DNA from 4 places in the Streptomyces sp. 135 genome. Region 2 is predicted to be linked to each of the others. Evidence: riboswitches for the same ligand, from Rfam matches in the RefSeq annotation. Region 2 holds a riboswitch; each other region holds the start of a gene.
What was found. A riboswitch is a leader RNA that binds a small molecule or an ion and turns the genes downstream of it on or off. The one in region 2 is predicted to bind cobalamin.
Positions count from the first base shown of each region.

Region 1: linked by a shared signal. The riboswitch ahead of KKZ08_RS25625 (ribonucleoside-diphosphate reductase subunit alpha) and the one ahead of KKZ08_RS10705 (ABC transporter substrate-binding protein) in region 2 are both predicted to bind cobalamin.
Region 3: linked by a shared signal. The riboswitch ahead of KKZ08_RS14275 (CbtB-domain containing protein) and the one ahead of KKZ08_RS10705 (ABC transporter substrate-binding protein) in region 2 are both predicted to bind cobalamin.
Region 4: linked by a shared signal. The riboswitch ahead of cobN (cobaltochelatase subunit CobN) and the one ahead of KKZ08_RS10705 (ABC transporter substrate-binding protein) in region 2 are both predicted to bind cobalamin.

Region 1 is NZ_CP075691.1:5,635,901-5,640,243, reverse strand. It holds gene KKZ08_RS25640 (DUF3311 domain-containing protein) at 1-125, shown strand, start outside; gene KKZ08_RS25635 (sodium:solute symporter) at 122-1,750, shown strand; gene KKZ08_RS25630 (GNAT family N-acetyltransferase) at 1,828-2,331, shown strand; cobalamin riboswitch at 2,383-2,523, shown strand; partial or broken gene KKZ08_RS25625 (ribonucleoside-diphosphate reductase subunit alpha) at 2,656-4,343, shown strand, end outside.
Region 2 is NZ_CP075691.1:2,366,311-2,370,653, forward strand. It holds gene KKZ08_RS10690 (metallophosphoesterase) at 1-32, opposite strand, end outside; gene KKZ08_RS10695 (ABC transporter ATP-binding protein) at 101-922, opposite strand; gene KKZ08_RS10700 (iron chelate uptake ABC transporter family permease subunit) at 919-1,914, opposite strand; gene KKZ08_RS10705 (ABC transporter substrate-binding protein) at 1,941-2,951, opposite strand; cobalamin riboswitch at 3,035-3,221, opposite strand; gene KKZ08_RS10710 (VOC family protein) at 3,229-3,717, opposite strand; gene KKZ08_RS10715 (helix-turn-helix domain-containing protein) at 3,714-4,343, opposite strand, start outside.
Region 3 is NZ_CP075691.1:3,187,695-3,192,037, forward strand. It holds gene KKZ08_RS14265 (glycoside hydrolase family 6 protein) at 1-454, opposite strand, end outside; gene KKZ08_RS14270 (GAF and ANTAR domain-containing protein) at 591-1,349, shown strand; cobalamin riboswitch at 1,710-1,833, shown strand; gene KKZ08_RS14275 (CbtB-domain containing protein) at 1,866-2,087, shown strand; gene KKZ08_RS14280 (CbtA family protein) at 2,111-2,896, shown strand; partial or broken gene KKZ08_RS14285 (class F sortase) at 2,914-3,574, opposite strand; gene KKZ08_RS14290 (hypothetical protein) at 3,591-4,142, opposite strand; gene KKZ08_RS14295 (HAD-IIA family hydrolase) at 4,265-4,343, opposite strand, start outside.
Region 4 is NZ_CP075691.1:6,599,625-6,603,967, reverse strand. It holds gene KKZ08_RS29730 (precorrin-8X methylmutase) at 1-61, opposite strand, end outside; gene KKZ08_RS38740 (cobalamin biosynthesis protein CobG) at 73-1,470, opposite strand; cobalamin riboswitch at 1,602-1,721, shown strand; gene cobN (cobaltochelatase subunit CobN) at 1,758-4,343, shown strand, end outside.

The DNA of each region.
Region 1 (4,343 bases), 3.3 Mb from region 2:
TAGGCATCCCGTTCTTCTACTGGTACCAGATGCTGTGGGTCGTCATCTCCACGGTGCTCACGATGATCGCGTACAAGCTGTGGCAGCGTGACCAGCGCGCCCGCAAGGAAGGTGCGCGGTCATGAACGGCGGAGTCAACGGCGTCGCGCTCGCCGTCTTCATCTTCTTCTTCATAGCGGTCACGGTCATGGGCTTCCTGGCCGCCCGCTGGCGCAAGGCCGAGAACGACCAGAGCCTCGACGAATGGGGCCTCGGCGGCCGGTCGTTCGGCACCTGGGTCACCTGGTTCCTGCTCGGCGGTGACCTCTACACCGCGTACACCTTCGTGGCCGTCCCGGCGGCGATCTACGCGGCGGGCGCGGCCGGGTTCTTCGCGGTGCCCTACACCATCCTCGTCTACCCGCTGATCTTCACCTTCCTGCCGCGCCTGTGGTCGGTCTCGCACAAGCACGGCTATGTGACCACCTCGGACTTCGTGCGCGGGCGCTTCGGGTCGAAGGGGCTCTCGCTGGCCGTCGCGGTCACCGGCATCCTCGCCACGATGCCCTACATCGCGCTCCAACTCGTCGGCATCCAGGCCGTCCTCGACGTCATGGGCGTCGGCGGTGGCCCGGACACCAACTGGTTCATCAAGGACCTGCCGCTCCTGATCGCCTTCGCGGTGCTCGCCGCGTACACCTACTCGTCGGGGCTGCGCGCGCCCGCACTGATCGCGTTCGTGAAGGACGGGCTGATCTACCTCGTCATCGTCGTCGCGATCATCTACATCCCGATCAAACTGGGCGGCTTCGACGACATCTTCGCCAAGGCCGGTGACGCCTTCGCGCAGACCAACCCGACGACCGACAAGCCGCGCGGCGCGCTCGCGCCCGCCGAGGCCGGGCAGTGGACGTACGCCACGCTCGCGCTCGGCTCGGCCCTCGCGCTGTTCATGTACCCGCACTCGATCACGGCGACGCTCTCCTCCAAGAGCCGCGACGTGATCCGCCGCAACACCACCATCCTGCCGCTGTACTCACTGATGCTCGGCCTGCTGGCACTGCTCGGCTTCATGGCGATCGCGGCGGGCATCAAGGTGGACAACGGCCAGTTGGCCATCCCGCAGCTCTTCGAGACCATGTTCCCGGACTGGTTCACGGGCGTGGCCTTCGCGGCCATCGGCATCGGCGCGCTGGTCCCGGCGGCCATCATGTCGATCGCGGCCGCGAACCTCTTCACCCGCAACATCTACAAGGACTTCCTCAAGCCCGACGCGACGCCCGCGCAAGAGACCAAGGTCTCCAAGCTGGTCTCACTGCTGGTGAAGGTCGGCGCGCTCGCCTTCGTCCTCACCATGGACAAGACCGTCGCGATCAACTTCCAGCTGCTCGGCGGCATCTGGATCCTCCAGACGATGCCCGCGCTGGTCGGCGGCCTGTTCACCCGGTGGTTCCACCGCTGGGCGCTCCTCGCCGGCTGGGCGGTCGGCATGGTCTACGGCACGCTGGCGGCGTACGGCGTCGCGTCGCCGACGCAGAAGCACTTCGGCGGCTCCTCCGACACGATCCCCGGCATCGGCGAGATCGGCTACATCGGCCTCACCGCGTTCGTCCTGAACGTCATCGTCACCGTGGCCCTCACCTTCGTCCTGAAGGCGTTGAAGGCCCCGGACGGCATCGACGAGACCTCGCCCGGTGACTACACCGCGGACGCGGGCGACCCGGGTGTCATCCAGGAACTGCCCAAGGCCACCGCGGGCGCCGGGCACTGAGCCCATACCTACCCGCATCGACAGGGCCGCCGGAAATCCGGCGGCCTTTGTCGTACCCGTGTTGCACACTGCGCCTCATGGATACGACGACCATCACGATCAGGCAGGCCCGCCCCGAGGAGTACGAGGCGCTGGGCGCCCTCACCGCGCAGGCCTATCTCGACGACGGACACCTGGACTTCGGGGCGGAGGACCCCTATCTGGACGTGCTGCGCGACGTGGCGGCGCGCGCGGCCGCGGCGGAGGTCCTGGTGGCGGAGGCGGACGGGACCGTACTCGGCTGCGTCACCTACGTCCCCTCCGGCGGGCCCATGGCCGACATAGCGCGCGAGAGCGAGGCGGAGATCCGCATGCTGGCCGTCTCCTCCGAGGCGCGCGGCCGGGGCGCCGGCGAGACGCTCGTACGGGAGTGCGTGCGGCGCGCCAAGGAGGCGGGCCGCACCGGGCTCGTCCTGTCCACGCAGACGTCGATGCACGCCGCCCACCGGCTGTACGGGCGCCTCGGCTTCGTACGGACGCCCGAGCGCGACTGGCGGCCGATCGAGACCGTGCCGCTGCTCGCCTACGCGTTGACTCTCTGAGCCCACCCGACTCCCCCTGCGCACCGACACAAGATGTGGGGCCGCCTCAGGAACCCGACACAAGATGTATGCTCGTGCTCGCTGTCGCCGCAGGGGAATCCGGTGCAAGTCCGGAACTGTCCCGCAACGGTGCATGTGTACGCATTTTGCGTACGCGGAGTCCGAGGACCTGCCGACAGTGCACCCGTGCCGTCCGGCCCGGGTGCCGACCGTCCGGGCCTCGTGGAGTGGGCCGGTGGACGCGGTACGCCGCCCTGCCCGGGTGCGCCCGTGTGTGCCCGCCCCCCTCCTCCTGGCCCAGAGCCGAGCGAGGGAGTGCTCCACGTGACCATCGCGCCTGCCGAACCTGCGTCAGCGCCGTCGAGGCCGACCACCGAGGGTGCCGAGGGAACCGACGGGCCAGGGGCCGCGCTGCTGCGCACCCTGACCGATCTCACCGCCGACCTTCCCGACGCCGACCCCGGCCGGGTCGCCGCCGCCGCGCTGCGCGGCCGCTCCGCCAGGGCCGACGCCTCGGAGCTGCGGGAGCTCGCGACCGAGGCGGCCGCGGGGCTCATCGCCGAGGACCCGGCGTACTCGAAGCTGGCGGCCCGGCTCCTGTCGATCGGCATCCGCGAGGAGGCGGCGACGCAGGGCGTGCGCTCCTTCACCGACTCCGTGGCGGTCGGCCACCGCGAGGGCCTGATCGCCGACCGCACGGCCCAGTTCGTGACGGCGCACGCGGCCCGGCTCGACGCGCTGGTGGACACCGCGCTCGCCGACGGCGCCGACTTCCGCTTCGAGTACTTCGGCCTGCGCACCCTGCACAGCCGCTATCTGCTGCGCCATCCGATCACCCGGCAGGTCATCGAGACCCCGCAGCACTTCATGCTGCGCGTCGCGAGCGGCCTGGCCAAGGACGAGGGCGCCGCGGCCGTGGACGAGGTCGCCGCGCTGTACGGCCTGATGAGCCGCCTGGACTACCTGCCGTCCTCGCCGACGCTCTTCAACTCCGGCACCCGCCACCCGCAGATGTCCTCCTGCTACCTCCTCGACTCCCCGCTCGACGAGCTGGACTCGATCTACGACCGCTACCACCAGGTCGCGCGGCTCTCCAAGCACGCGGGCGGCATCGGACTCTCGTACTCCCGCATCCGTTCCCGGGGTTCGCTGATCCGCGGCACGAACGGGCACTCGAACGGCATCGTGCCGTTCCTGAAGACCCTGGACGCCTCGGTCGCCGCCGTGAACCAGGGCGGCCGGCGCAAGGGCGCGGCCGCGGTCTACCTGGAGACGTGGCACTCCGACATCGAGGAGTTCCTCGAACTGCGCGACAACACCGGTGAGGACGCGCGCCGCACGCACAACCTCAACCTCGCGCACTGGATCCCGGACGAGTTCATGCGCCGGGTCGCCGCCGACCAGGACTGGTCGCTGTTCTCCCCGGCCGACGTGCCCGAGCTCGTCGACCTGTGGGGCGAGGAGTTCGACGCCGCCTACCGCGGGGCCGAGGCCGCCGGGCTCGCGAAGAAGACCATCCCGGCCCGGGACCTGTACGGCCGCATGATGCGCACCCTCGCGCAGACCGGCAACGGCTGGATGACGTTCAAGGACGCCGCCAACCGCACCGCCAACCAGACGGCGGAGCCCGGCCACACCGTGCACTCCTCGAACCTCTGCACCGAGATCCTGGAGGTGACGGACGACGGCGAGACGGCGGTCTGCAACCTCGGCTCGGTGAACCTCGGCGCCTTCGTGGAGGACGGCGACCTCGCCTGGGACCGGCTCGACGAGACCGTCCGCACCGCCGTCACCTTCCTGGACCGCGTCGTCGACATCAACTTCTACCCGACCGAGCAGGCCGGGCGCTCCAACGCCAAGTGGCGCCCGGTCGGCCTCGGCGCGATGGGCCTCCAGGACGTCTTCTTCCAGCTGAAGCTGCCGTTCGACTCCCCCGAGGCGCGCGCCCTGTCCACCCGGATCGCCGAGCGGATCATGCTCGCCGCGTACGAGGCGTCGGCCGACCTCGCCGA
Region 2 (4,343 bases):
GCGGTCGTCCGTTCCTGTGGCTGCGCTCGCATGGCCGCGGGCTCCTCCTCGCGTGGTTCACGGTCCTCGGCGTGAACCTACGGCCGGCGGCCGCTGCGCGTTAAGGGCCAGTCGTACGCGGCTGGACTGGTACCGGTCCTCGCAGGAAGCGGACGGAGGGAGGGTCCTCCCGGGTCACCACCGCCCGTACGCCGTAGACCTCCGCGATGAGTTCCTCCGTGATCACCTCCGTCGGCGTGCCCGCCGCGTACGCCGTGCCGTCCTTCAGGATCAGTACGTGGTCGCAGAACATCGCCGCCAGGTTGAGGTCGTGCAGGGCGATCACGCTGGTGACGGGGAGTTCGGCGACCAGGGAGAGCAGGTCGAGCTGGTGCTGGATGTCGAGGTGGTTGGTGGGCTCGTCCAGGAGGAGTTCGCGGGGCTCCTGGGCCAGGGCGCGGGCTATCTGGACGCGTTGGCGTTCGCCGCCGGAGAGCGTGTGCCAGGACTGGGCCGCGCGGTCGGTGAGGCCCGTGCGCGCCAGGGCCTCGCGCACGGCCCGCTCGTCGTGGGGCGTGGGGGCCGACCACGCGCGGCGGTGCGGGATGCGGCCGAGGCGTACGACGTCTCGTACGGTCAACTCGGTTTGTGTGGTCGCGTGTTGTTCTACCACCGCGATACGGCGTGCCACCGTGCGGCGCGGGGTGTCGGGCAGCGGGTGGCCGTCCAGGGTGACCACTCCTGAGGCCGGAGCCAGGACGCCGGCCAGGATGCGTAGGAGCGTGGATTTCCCGGAGCCGTTGGGCCCGAGGAGGCCCACCGTGGTGCCGGGCGGCGGGGCGAGGCTCACGCCGTCGACGACGAGCCGACCGCCGGCCTCGCGGGTGACCCGGTCGGCGCGCAGACCGCCCCGGGCGTCCGCCGTCACCTCGTACGTCGTCATGTCGCCCTCCGTGTCCGGTACAGCACCACCACGAACGCCGGTACGCCGATGAGTGACGTCACGACGCCCACCGGGACCTCCTGCGGGTCCAGGGCCGTTCGGGCCAGGGTGTCCACCCAGACCAGGAACACCGCGCCGGTGAGCGCCGTGACCGGGAGCAGCCGGGCGTGCCCCGAGCCGGTGAAGGCGCGGGCCGCGTGCGGCAGGACCAGGCCCACGAAGCCGATGGCGCCCGCCGAGCTGACCAGGACGGCGGTCAGCAGCGCCGTCACGCAGAGCAGGACCAGGCGGGTGCGGGCCACCCGTACGCCCAGTGTTGCCGCCGCCTCCTGCCCGAAGGCGAAGGCGTCGAGCGTACGGGCGTGGCCGAGGCAGACGAGCAGCACCGCGGCGAGGACCGCCGCGCAGAGCCACACATCCGTCCAGCCCGCCCCGCTGAGCGAGCCGAGCAGCCAGAACAGCACGCCGCGGGTGGTCTCCGCGTCGCCCGCGGTGAGGATGACGAACGACGTCAGCGCGGAGAACAGCTGCATCGCGGCGACGCCCGACAGGACGACGCGGTCCGTCGTGCCGCCGAGTGTGTGGCTCAGCAGGAGGACGAGCGCGAACGAGCAGAGCGCGCCCACGAAGGCACCCGCCGAGATCGACAGCGCTCCCCCGCCGACGCCGAGGACGACGACCGCGACCGCTCCGGTGGACGCCCCGGACGACACGCCGAGCACGAAGGGGTCCGCGAGGGGGTTGCGGAGCAGGGACTGCATGACCGCGCCGCAGACCGCGAGGCCCGCGCCGCAGACCGCGGCGAGCAGGGTGCGGGGCAGCCGCAGGTTCCAGACGATGCCGTCCCTGATGGGGGTGAGGTGTGCCTCGCCCCAGCCGAGGTGCGCGGCGAGCGCCGAGAACACGTCGGGGACCGAGATGTCGGCGGGGCCGATGGTGACGGCGACCGCCACCGAGAGGACCAGCGCGGCGCCGCCGGCCAGCCACAGCAGCCCCTGCCGGGCGGGGGCGGCCGGGCTCACTTCGCCAGCCCGAACTTCCGCAGCCCGGCGGCCACTTGCTCGATGCCGTCGACCGTGCGGATCGTGGGGTTCATGGCCTGGCCGCTGAGGAGTACGTAGCGCTTCTTCTTGACGGCGGTGAGGTTCTTGGTCGCGGGGTTGGACTCCAGGAACCTGATCTTCGCCGCGGCGCTCTCCGCGGACTGCGACTTGCGGGTGAGGTCGCCGATGACGAGGACGTCGGGGTCGCGGTCGGCGACGGTCTCCCAGTTGATCTGGGGCCACTCCTCGCGGGTGTCGTCGAAGACGTTCTTCGCGCCGAGTTCGCGGGTGATGATGCCGGGGGCGCCGCAGCAGCCCGCCATGTACGGGGCGTCGGAGTTGGCGAACCAGTACAGGAGCGAGACACCGGACGCGTCGATGTCCTTCGTGGCCTTCGCGACGCGGCCCTTCAGGTCCGCGATCAGCTTCTCGCCGCGCTTCTCGACGCCGAACACCTGGGCGAGGTCGCGTACTTCGCCGTAGACGGTGTCCATGGTGAGGGTCTTGACGCGTTTGCCGTCGCCGCCGCCGTCGTTGTCCTTGCCCGCGCAGTCGGTGGGCGATACGTAGACGGGCACGCCGAGTTCGGTGAACTTCGCGCGGTCGGCGACGCCGCCCTTGCCCACGGTGTAGAGGAAGGAGGCGCTGACGAAGTCCGGCTCCTTGGAGAGGACCTTCTCCAGGGCGGGATAGCGGTCGGCGAGCCGCTCGACCTTCGCGTTCTCCTTCTCCAGGTGCTTCGGGACGGGGTCGGTCCAGGTGCCGGTGCCCGCCATGCGGTCGGCGAGGCCGAGGGAGAGCAGGATCTCCGTGGAGCCCTGGTCGAGGGAGACGGCGCGCTTCGGCGGGGCCTGGACCTCGGCCTCCTTGCCGCAGGAGGCGACGGTGACGGGGTAGCCGTCGGCGCTCTTGCCCGCGGACTTCTGGGCGGAGCCTCCGCCGCAGGCGGTGAGCGCGAGCAGTGCGGTACAGAGCACGGCGGACATACGGGCTGTCGAGGACACGCGATCCCTTGAGTGTCACGGCTCATACGCGGAGCCTGGTCTGCGTCACGGCCTCCGCCGCCCGGTGTGCGAGCGGAGGCGCCAGCAGGTCTTCGGACTCGGGATCGAACCGGACGGGGCGCCTTCCCAGGCGTCCGAAGACGCCCAGTGGCCGTGGCCCCGCCCGTCCCCCTCACCGCTGCGCGTCAGTTCCGGATTTCCACCGGATTCCCTGGCCCAGGTGTGGGTTTGACTGGCTTGCGCAAGTTATCACGCGCCTTCACCGGCCCGGGCCCGGCCTCGGCTCGCCCCGGTAGGTGCCGAAGGACCAGCGGTTTCCCTCGGGGTCCCGGATACCGAACTCGCGGCTGCCGTACGGCTTGTCCTCGATGTCTCCGGTGATCTTCACGCCCGCCTCGCGGAGGCGGTGGTACAGGTCGTCCACCCGGTCGGTCACGACGTAGGCGCCGGAGGTGCCTGGCTTCCCGCAGGTCTCGGCGGCCGTCCCGGGGTCGTACGAGCCGAGCATGACGCCGCCTCCCTCGGGCCAGTCGAGCTGGGCGTGGACGACGCGGCCGCCGTCCTCGTACACGGCCGTGCGCAGGAAGCCGACGGTGTCGACGAGGAAGTCGATCAGGGCGGGGGCGTCCTGCGCCTGGAGGCACGGCCAGGTCGTGGGGGCGGGGGTGGTGGTGAGCGGCTCGTGGTGTGTGGTGTCAGGCGCGGTATCAGGTGTGGTGTCACGTGTGGTGTCAGGTGTGGTGTTCATGTCTGCCACTCTTCGCCTCCGGCGTGCGCCCCGGCTTGGATATTCCGGCACTCCTCGGCCAGCCAGCCCGTGGGGCTCACCCCCGTGTACTGCCGGAAGTCCCGTACGAGGTGGGAGTGGTCGTAGTAGCCCGTGTCGGCGGCGACCCGGGCGAGGTCCGGCGGGTCGCCCGCCGCGACGGCGCGGGTCACGGCCGCCTTGGCGTGCTGGAAGCGCATCAGGCGCGCGGCCTGCTTGGGGCTCAGCCCGGTCTCGGCACGGAAGAGGGCGGTCAGGCGGCGCTCGCTGAGGGCGACGTGCCGGGACAGGCCGCCGAGGGTGCCGGCGCCGCGGTGCCGGGCGAGCCAGGCCCAGGCCTCGGCGACCTCGGGGCGCACGGCTCCGGCGGGCCGGTCCGCGCGCCGCCTCAGGTAGTCGGCGAGGACGGCGAAGCGGTCCTCCCAGGCCTCCAGGGCGCACAGCCGCTCACGGACCTCGGCGGCGCCCGCGCCGAGCACGTCGGTGCCGCCGACGACGAGCTGTCCGGCAAGCTCACCGGCGGGCAGGCCGAGGAGCGCGCGGGCCGCCAGCGGGTGCACGGCGAGCTGGACGCCGGCCTCGTGCTCGGGCTGGACGACGTAGGCGGG
Region 3 (4,343 bases), 820 kb from region 2:
CGACGAAGGCGCGGTACGCGTTGCCGTCGGCCGCGCCGCCCCCCGAGTACTGGCCGCAGTCGCGGTGCGGAATGTTGTAGAGGACCAGCAGGGCGTCCCGATCCGCCTTCTCGGCGGCCTCGGTGAAGCCGCGGGCCTGTTCCTCGGCGCTCTCCGGGACGATCCACTCGGACACCGGCTGCTCGGCGATCCGCCGGATCAGCTCGGCCTCGTCCTTCTTGCCGTCCTTCTCGTACGAGGCGACCTGCTTGGCCGCGGTCCCCTCCGGGTTGACCCAGTACGGGTCCTTGCTCTTCGGCTGCTGCTCCGGAGGCCGGCCCGACGTCTTCTCCTCCGGGTCACCACCGGAGGAGGAGCACGCGGAAAGGAGCAGCGCGGCCCCCGCGAGCGCCACCCCCGTCCGCACCCCCCGGGCCGCGAGACCATGTCCGCGGCGGGTGTCTTTGCGGTACATCCACTCCCCCTTGGGCGCACTGTCCGTATCTCAATCCTGACATACGGTCCTTTGCCCCACGAGTGCTGTCACCAAGGGCCGTTACCGTGCGCGTCGGCAGGGTAGGCAGAGCGTGCGGAGAGGGGAGGAGAGGGCCATGGGGGACCACCCATGCGAACTGCGGCTCGCGGAGATCCTGGTGGAGAGCGCGGACACGCTGGCCGACGATTTCGACCCCGAGGGCTATCTGCGGCGGCTCTCGGACCACTCCGTGGAACTGCTCGGCGCGCAGGGCGCGGGCGTGATGTACACCGGCGGGGGCGGCGGGGTCCGCCTCATCACCGGGAGCAGGCGGCCGGCGGCGGTGCGCGCCCTGTTGGCGGCGCAGCACCGGGGCGGTCCGTGTCTCGAGGGCTTCGGGACGGGCAGGCCCGTGCCGCCGGTCCGGATCGACCGCGCCGAAGTGGCGTCCCGGTGGCCCGCGTTCGCCGAACGGGCCGGTGAGCACGGCGTCACGGCGACGTTCACGGTGCCGCTGCGGCACCGCGGCCCGGTCCTCGGGGTACTCAACGTCTTCGTGTCGCAGGCGCACGGGACGGAGCCCGCCGAGCGGGAGCTGCGGCTGCTGCGGGTGCTCGCGGACGCCGCGGCGGTGGGCCTGCACAACCACCGCACGCACACGCGGTACCGCACGCTGTCCGCACAGCTACAGGGCGCGCTGGACAGCCGTATCCGCATCGAACAGGCCAAAGGCGTCCTGGCCGAGCGCTGGAACACGGGGGTGGACGAGGCTTTTGAGGCGCTGCGGTGTTACGCGCGCAGGGAGAGCCGGCTCATCGACGTGGTCGCCGCGCAGGTGATCGAGGGAACCCTCGGCGTCGAGGAGCTGCGGCAGGTGCGGCCCGGGCGGTCCTGAGAGGGCGGGCCGGGCCACGGAGGGGTGCGGGGCCCACCGCGTGGCCACTTGGCGCCGTCCGTCGCAGGGCCGCCTCTAGGCCGCCGCGCGCATTCGCCCTAGAGTCTCTTGCACGGCCCAAGCCCCTGGCCTTGCGGGTCGTTCCGGAATCCGGGACCACCCGTGCACCTCCCGCGCCGGCGCCGGGTTCCTCCCGCAGCTCGTGCGCGCGCGGTCGAGGACCAGCCCGGTCGGCGGCTCCCCGGGGGGGGGAGCGGGTCGCCGATCGGGCCAGGTGAGCCCGGCGGCCGGTGGAACCGCCCCGGACCCGGCGGGGTGTTGACAGGGACGCGACGCGCTGGGACTCTCCGTGACGACAAGTCCATACATCGAGGCGACGGTTGACAGGAACCCGGTGCGAATCCGGGACGGTCCCGCCACTGTGACCGCGTACGCACGCTCGTACGCGGAAGTCAGGAACTGAGCCGTCGTCCTCCTGCCATGGGGCGTGGAAACCCCAGAAGGAGGCCCACCGGTATGTCCCTGCACTCCGCAGCTCCGCACACCGACACCACGGCGAGCCAGGCCGCCGTGACGCAGACCCGCGACTGGCTGATCGCATCGGCCGCCGCGGTCATCGCGCTCATCGCGCTGTACGCCGTGTTCATGGACAACGGCTCGCTGATCTCGGCGACCGGCGACTACCTCCACGAGTTCGCGCACGACGGCCGGCACCTCTTCGGCGCCCCGTGCCACTGACCGGGCGGACGGACACGAGCACCATGCCCACATCACCCGTACTCCCGCTGCTCGGACGCGGCCTGGTGGCGGGAGGAGCGGCGGGCCTCGCCGCCGGCCTCTTCTCCCTGCTGCTCGCCGAGCCCCTGATGGACCGCGCGATCCGCGCCGAGGAGAGACGCTCGGCCGCCGAGGAGCACGCGCACGGCGCGGCGCAGGCCATCCAGCACCACGAGGAGCTGTTCAGCCGCTCCACCCAGCACGGCGGCCTGGTCGTGACCGCGGTCGTCGCGGGCCTTGCCCTCGGCGTGCTGGTCGCCGTCGCGTACGCCGCGGTGCACCGGCGGGATCCGCGCGCGCTGCCGTGGCCGCGCGCGCTGGCCTTCTGCGGCGCGGCCTTCCTCGCGGTCTCGCTCCTGCCCGGGATCCGCTATCCGGCGAACCCGCCGGGCGTCGGCGACGCGGGCACCGTCGGCGACCGCCAGGCGCTCTGGCTCGCCTCGGTCGCCATCGGCGTGCTCGGCATGTTCCTCGTGCGCCAGGTGTACGTGCGCCTCGTCGCGCGTCCCGAACCGGTGCGGCACATCGCGACGGCGCTCACCGCGGTCGCCGTCCTCCTTGCGCTCTTCCTGCTGCCGGGCAACCCCGACCCGGTGCCGGTCGAGGCGTCGCTGCTGTGGGAGTTCCGCATGCTGTCGCTCGCCTCGCACGCCCTGCTGTGGGCGGTGTTCGCGGCGGTCTTCGGCGCCCTGGGGGTGCGCGCGGCGGCCCGGAGCGCCGTCGAGGTGACCGCTCCGGCCCCGTCACCGGCCGGGCAGCGGGTCGCCTGACGGGGGCGGCGCCGGGTCTAGCGCCGCACTCCCGTGAGGTACGCCGAGACGATCACGTTCGCCGTGTAGGTGCGGGTGGCCCGGTCGAAGGTGCCGCCGCAGGTGATGAGGCGCAGTTCGGCGCGGCCCTCCTCGTGGGGGCCGTAGGCCTTCTTCGCGTCGAAGCGGTCGCTGGTGACGACCTGGACGTCGTCGATCGTGAACTGTGCGACGGTGCCGTCGTCGCGGGTCACCTCGATCTTCTCGCCGGGGCGCGCCGCGCTGAGGTCGTAGAAGACGGCCGGGTCCGTCTCGGTGTCGACGTGGCCGACGAAGAGGGCCGCGCCGGGGGCGCCGGGGCGGGTGCCGCCGCCGTACCAGCCGACGGCGTCCGCCTCGGCGAACGGCGGCGGGTCGATCGCGCCGCGGGCGTCCAGGCCGCGGGCGGTCACCGGGGCGCCGATCTTCAGGGACGGCACTCGACGCGCGCCGGGCGGGCGCCAACGGCTCGTGGGCGGGCGGCAGTTCGACCGCGTGGGGGCGGCCGACCGCCGCCACGTCGCCGGTCGCGGGCCCCGAAAGGCCGCCGGGCAGGCTCGTGAGGCCGCTGCCCCACAGCGCGAGGCCCACCAGGAGGACCGCCCAGGCGACGCCGGTCAGCAGGCGTCCGGACCCGGACGGGCGTTCGCCGCCGGACACGCTCACGTCCCGCCCGTCACTCGGAGCGGCGCCGGCGGACGCTGCGGAAGGCCACGGCGACCGCCGCGACGCCCGCGAGGATCAGGCCGATCACGGCGTGCCGGGTGCCGGGTCCCGCCTCGTCGGCCCCGTCGGCCTCCGCGGACACCGTCGAGGTGAGGTGGGCGGTGCCGCCGCCCCCGGCGCGCACCGGGGCGGCGGGCTCCGGGTTCCGCTGGTTGATCCGGACCGTGCCGGTGCCCTGGTGGGGGTGGCCGTCGCAGATGACGGTGACGTCGTACGAACCGGAGAGGCCGCCCCGGATCTCGGCGTTGCCGTGCAGCGCGTCCTTCCCGCCCCGGCCGGTGAGCTTCGCGTCCCCCTCGAAGGCACCGGACCCGGCCGTCCCGCTGCTGCCCTCACAGCCCGAGACGCGCACCTCGACGGTGGCGCCGGCCTGAGCGTCGGCCGGGGTGACCTCGGCCTGTACGGCACCGTCCTCGTGGGCCCGGGCCGCGCCGACGGGCAGGGCGAGCGCCAGGACGACGGCCGCACCCGCCCCACGAAGAGCAAGGGATCGTATACACATCGTGAACCTCCTGTCCTTCGAGGTTCACGCGCGGTGACGCTCTTCGCATCCCGGTACGGGGCCAAACGGGCGGGGGCCCGGGCCCCGCACCGGCGAGGGGGCGGGGTCGCGGGCCGTGGGGGTCAGACGCGGTCGACCAGGTCGGCGATGGAGTCCACGACGGTGGACGGCCGGAAGGGGTACTTGTCGATGTCGCGCCGC
Region 4 (4,343 bases), 4.2 Mb from region 2:
CGCGGATGGTGGCAAAGGACTCGCGGTAGATCGCCGCGCCGTCCTTCTCGTAGTCGAACACTGTGCTCTCGCTCATCTCGTGGCCGTTGTTGTGGTGGTTGCGGATGTCGTACGTGCCCTCGTGACCGTCTCGGTCAGGTTCGCGCCGCTCACGGGCGCCGCCGTGCCGCCGGTGCGCACCTTCACCTCGTACCGCCCGTCCCCGGTGGCGAGGGCGTCCACCCGGTCGCCGCGCGGGTGCCCGCACCGCCGCTCGCAGCCGGAGAAGTGGACGGGCAGGCCGCCGGCGCCGGGGACGGCGTCGGCGCGGACGTCGGCGAGGGACTTGGCACAGCCGGGTCGGCCGGTGCAGGCGGAGACGCCGAGCCAGGGCGAGCGGGGGTCGGCGATGAAACCGGCGTCGGCCAGCGCGCGCAGCCGTTCGCGGGCCGCCGCGGCGTCCTCGAAGCCGGGGAGCACGAAGCCGCGCCACGGGTGACGCGCAGTTCGTCGGCCGGGGCGGGCAGCAGGGCCCGCCACTGGGCGGCGCCCACGCGGCCGAGGGGCGCCGACGGCCACCGCGCGGCCGATGACGCCGGGCAGGTGCGGGGCGGCGCCGGGCGGGCCGGAGGGGCGGCGGCCGGTTCGGCGTCGATGCCCTGCCGCGCCAGCGCCCCGGCGAGGTCGACGGGTGCCCGCGGGCAGCTCCCGGACCCGCCACGCCCCGTTGCCCGCGTCACGCGCGGCGGCGAGGAAGGCCCCGGCGGCGGCGAGAGCGGCACGCGGGGCGGCACCGGCGGAGACCCGCAGGGCGCGGTCACCGACGCGGACGAGCGCCGTGCCGCCCGGGTCCGCGGATGCCGTGCCGCCCGAAGTCACGGGCACGGCCGCTGCCCCGCCCGACTCCCCGCACACGCACCCCGCGCCGCCCGACTCCCCGGACACACACCCCGCCCCGCCCGATTCTGCGATCAAGGTCACATCGCCGCCGAGCCCGGCCACGTCCCCGCGCCCGTCGTCCAGGACGAACAGGAAGCGGCCGGAGAGCGCCGTCGTCCACTCCTCGGCGCAGAGCAGTCCGTCGAGCTCGCGGGCCCACAACTGCACGTCGGCGTGGCCGAGTCCGTCGAGCGTGGCGAGCGGCGAGGCCACGATGTTGCGGACGCGTTCGTGGCGTTCGGAGGGCAGCAGACCCGCGTCCGCGAGAACCGCGGAGAGTTCCGTGCCGCAGCTCGCGCCGAGGCCGCGCAGCTCGATGTTGCCGCGCGAGGTGATGCTGAGGTGGCCGTCCGCCAGGCGTTCCGCCACGTCTGCCAGTATCGCCGCCTGACGGGACGTCAATACACCTGCGGGCAGGCGGAGTCGGGCCAGCGCGCCGTCGTCGGCGCGGTGCAGTCGGAGCGCTCCGGGGCAGGCGTCGCCCCGGTCGCGGACCGGGGTACGTATGAGGGATTCGCCCTGGTTCGTGGAGGTTGCTCGGGTGGGCGGCATGGCGGCGAGCATACCCACGCCGATCCGGCCGGTCGCCTCCCGAGACGGGCCGTCCCGGCAGGTGGCCGCCCCATCGGCGGCGGTCAGGACTTACTATGCAGGCGGCGGGCCGCCAGGTCCGCCGACGCCAGCGACGGCGTGGGTCCGCCAGGACCCGGGGGAGGAAGCCCGGTGCGAATCCGGCGCGGTCCCGCCACTGTGAGCCCCATCCGTGGGGCGAGCCAGGAACTCCTGCCGTCCATACGACCACCCGGGGCGCGGACACCCCGAGGAAGGCCTGCGCACGCATGCTTCTGCTGCTGTCGACCTCCGACACCGACCTGCTCAGCGCCCGCGCGGCGGGGGGTCCGGTCGACTACCGGTTCGCCAACCCGTCCCGCCTGGACCTCACCGAGCTGCCCTCGCTCCTGGCGGGCGCCGACCTCGTCGTCGTACGCCTCCTCGGTGGCGTCCGCGCCTGGCAGGACGGCTTGGACCAGCTCATCGCCAGCGGTCTGCCGGTGGTCGTGCTCACCGGTGAACAGGCGCCCGACGCCCAGCTGATGGCCTCCTCCACCGTGCCGGTCGGCATCGCCGCCGAGGCGCACGCCTACCTCGCGCACGGCGGCCCCGCCAACCTTGAGCAGCTGGCCCGCTTTCTCTCCGACACCGTGCTGCTCACCGGCCACGGCTTCGACCCGCCGGCGCCCGCGCCGTCCTGGGGCCCGCTGGAGCGCACGGCGCGCGACATCGACGGCCCGACCGTCGCGGTGCTCTACTACCGCGCCCACCACATGAGCGGCAACACCGCGTTCATCGACGACCTGTGCCGCGCCATCGAGGACGCGGGCGCCCGCCCGATGCCGCTGTACGTGGCCTCGCTGCGGGCCCCCGAGCCGGAGCTGATCGACGCGCTGCGCCCCGCCGACGCCATCGTGACGACGGTCCTCGCAGCCGGTGGCACCAAGCCCGCCGAGGCCTCCGCGGGCGGCGACGACGAGTCGTGGGACGCGGGCGCGCTGACCGGCCTCGACGTGCCGATCCTCCAGGCGCTCTGCCTGACCGGGTCGCGTTCGGCCTGGGAGGAGAACGACGAGGGCGTCTCGCCGCTGGACGCCGCGAGCCAGATCGCGGTGCCGGAGTTCGACGGGCGGCTCATCACGGTCCCCTTCTCGTTCAAGGAGATCGACGAGGACGGGCTCCCGGCGTACGTCGCCGACGCCGAGCGGGCGGCGCGGGTCGCCGGCATCGCTGTACGGCACGCGCGCCTGAAGCACATCCCGGCCGCCGACAAGCGCCTGGCCCTCGTCCTGTCCGCGTACCCGACCAAGCACTCCCGGATCGGCAACGCGGTCGGCCTGGACACCCCGGCGTCCGCCGTCGCGCTGCTGCGCAGGCTGCGTGCCGAGGGCTACGACTTCGGCCCCGAGGCCGACATCCCGGGTCTCGTCTCCGGTGACGGCGACGAGCTGATCCGCGCGCTCATCGACGCGGGCGGCCACGACCAGGAGTGGCTCACCGAGGAGCAGCTCGCCGCCAACCCGGTGCGCATCCCGGCCGCCGACTACAAGCGCTGGTACGCGACGCTGCCGCAGGAGCTGCGGGACTCGGTCGAGCAGCACTGGGGGCCGCCGCCCGGCGAGATGTTCCTGGACCGTTCGCGGGTCGGGAACGGCGGTGACCCGGAGGGCGACATCGTGCTTGCCGCCCTGCGGCGCGGCAACCTCCTCATCCTCATCCAGCCGCCGCGCGGCTTCGGCGAGAACCCCATCGCGATCTACCACGACCCGGATCTGCCGCCCTCGCACCACTACTTGGCCGCGTACCGCTGGATCGCGGCCCCCGCGGCGGACGGCGGCTTCGGCGCCGACGCGATGGTCCACCTCGGCAAGCACGGCAACCTGGAGTGGCTGCCCGGCAAGAACGCGGGCCTCTCGGCGGCCTGCGGGCCGGACGCCGCACTCGGTGACCTGCCGCTGATCTACCCCTTCCTGGTCAACGACCCGGGCGAGGGCACGCAGGCCAAGCGCCGCGTGCACGCCACGCTCATCGACCACCTCGTGCCGCCGATGGCCCGCGCCGACTCCTACGGCGACATCGCGCGCCTGGAGCAGCTCCTCGACGAGTACGCGCAGATCAGCTCGATGGACCCGGCGAAGCTGCCGGCGATCCGCGCGCAGATCTGGACGCTCATCCAGGCCGCGAAGCTCGACCACGACCTGGGCCTGGAGGACCGTCCGGACGACGACGGCTTCGACGACTTCCTCCTCCACGTCGACGGCTGGCTCTGCGAGATCAAGGACATGCAGATCCGCGACGGCCTGCACGTGCTCGGCACCGCCCCGGCGGGCGCCGACCGCGTCAACCTCGTCCTCGCGATCCTGCGCGCCCGCCAGATCTGGGGCGGCACCTCCGCCCTGCCCGGCCTGCGCGAGGCGCTCGGCCTCGACGAGTCCGCGGCGACGCGCGTGAGCGCCGACGAGGCCGAGGACAAGGCTCGCGCGCTGGTCCAGGCGATGGACGACGCGGGCTGGGACCTCGCGGCCGTCCCCCGTGACCAGGGCGAACAGGTCGCCGCGATCCTGGAGTTCGCCGCCCGCGAGGTGGTCCCGCGCCTGGCGGGCACCACCGCCGAACTGGACCACGTCGTACGGGCGTTGGAGGGCCGCTTCGTCCCGGCGGGCCCCTCCGGCTCCCCGCTGCGCGGCCTCGTCAACGTCCTGCCGACCGGCCGCAACTTCTACTCCGTCGACCCCAAGGCCGTCCCCTCGCGCCTCGCGTGGGAGACCGGCGAGGCCCTCGCCGACTCGCTCATCGAGCGGTACAGGAACGACAACGGCGACTACCCCACCTCCGTGGGCCTTTCCCTGTGGGGCACGAGCGCGATGCGCACG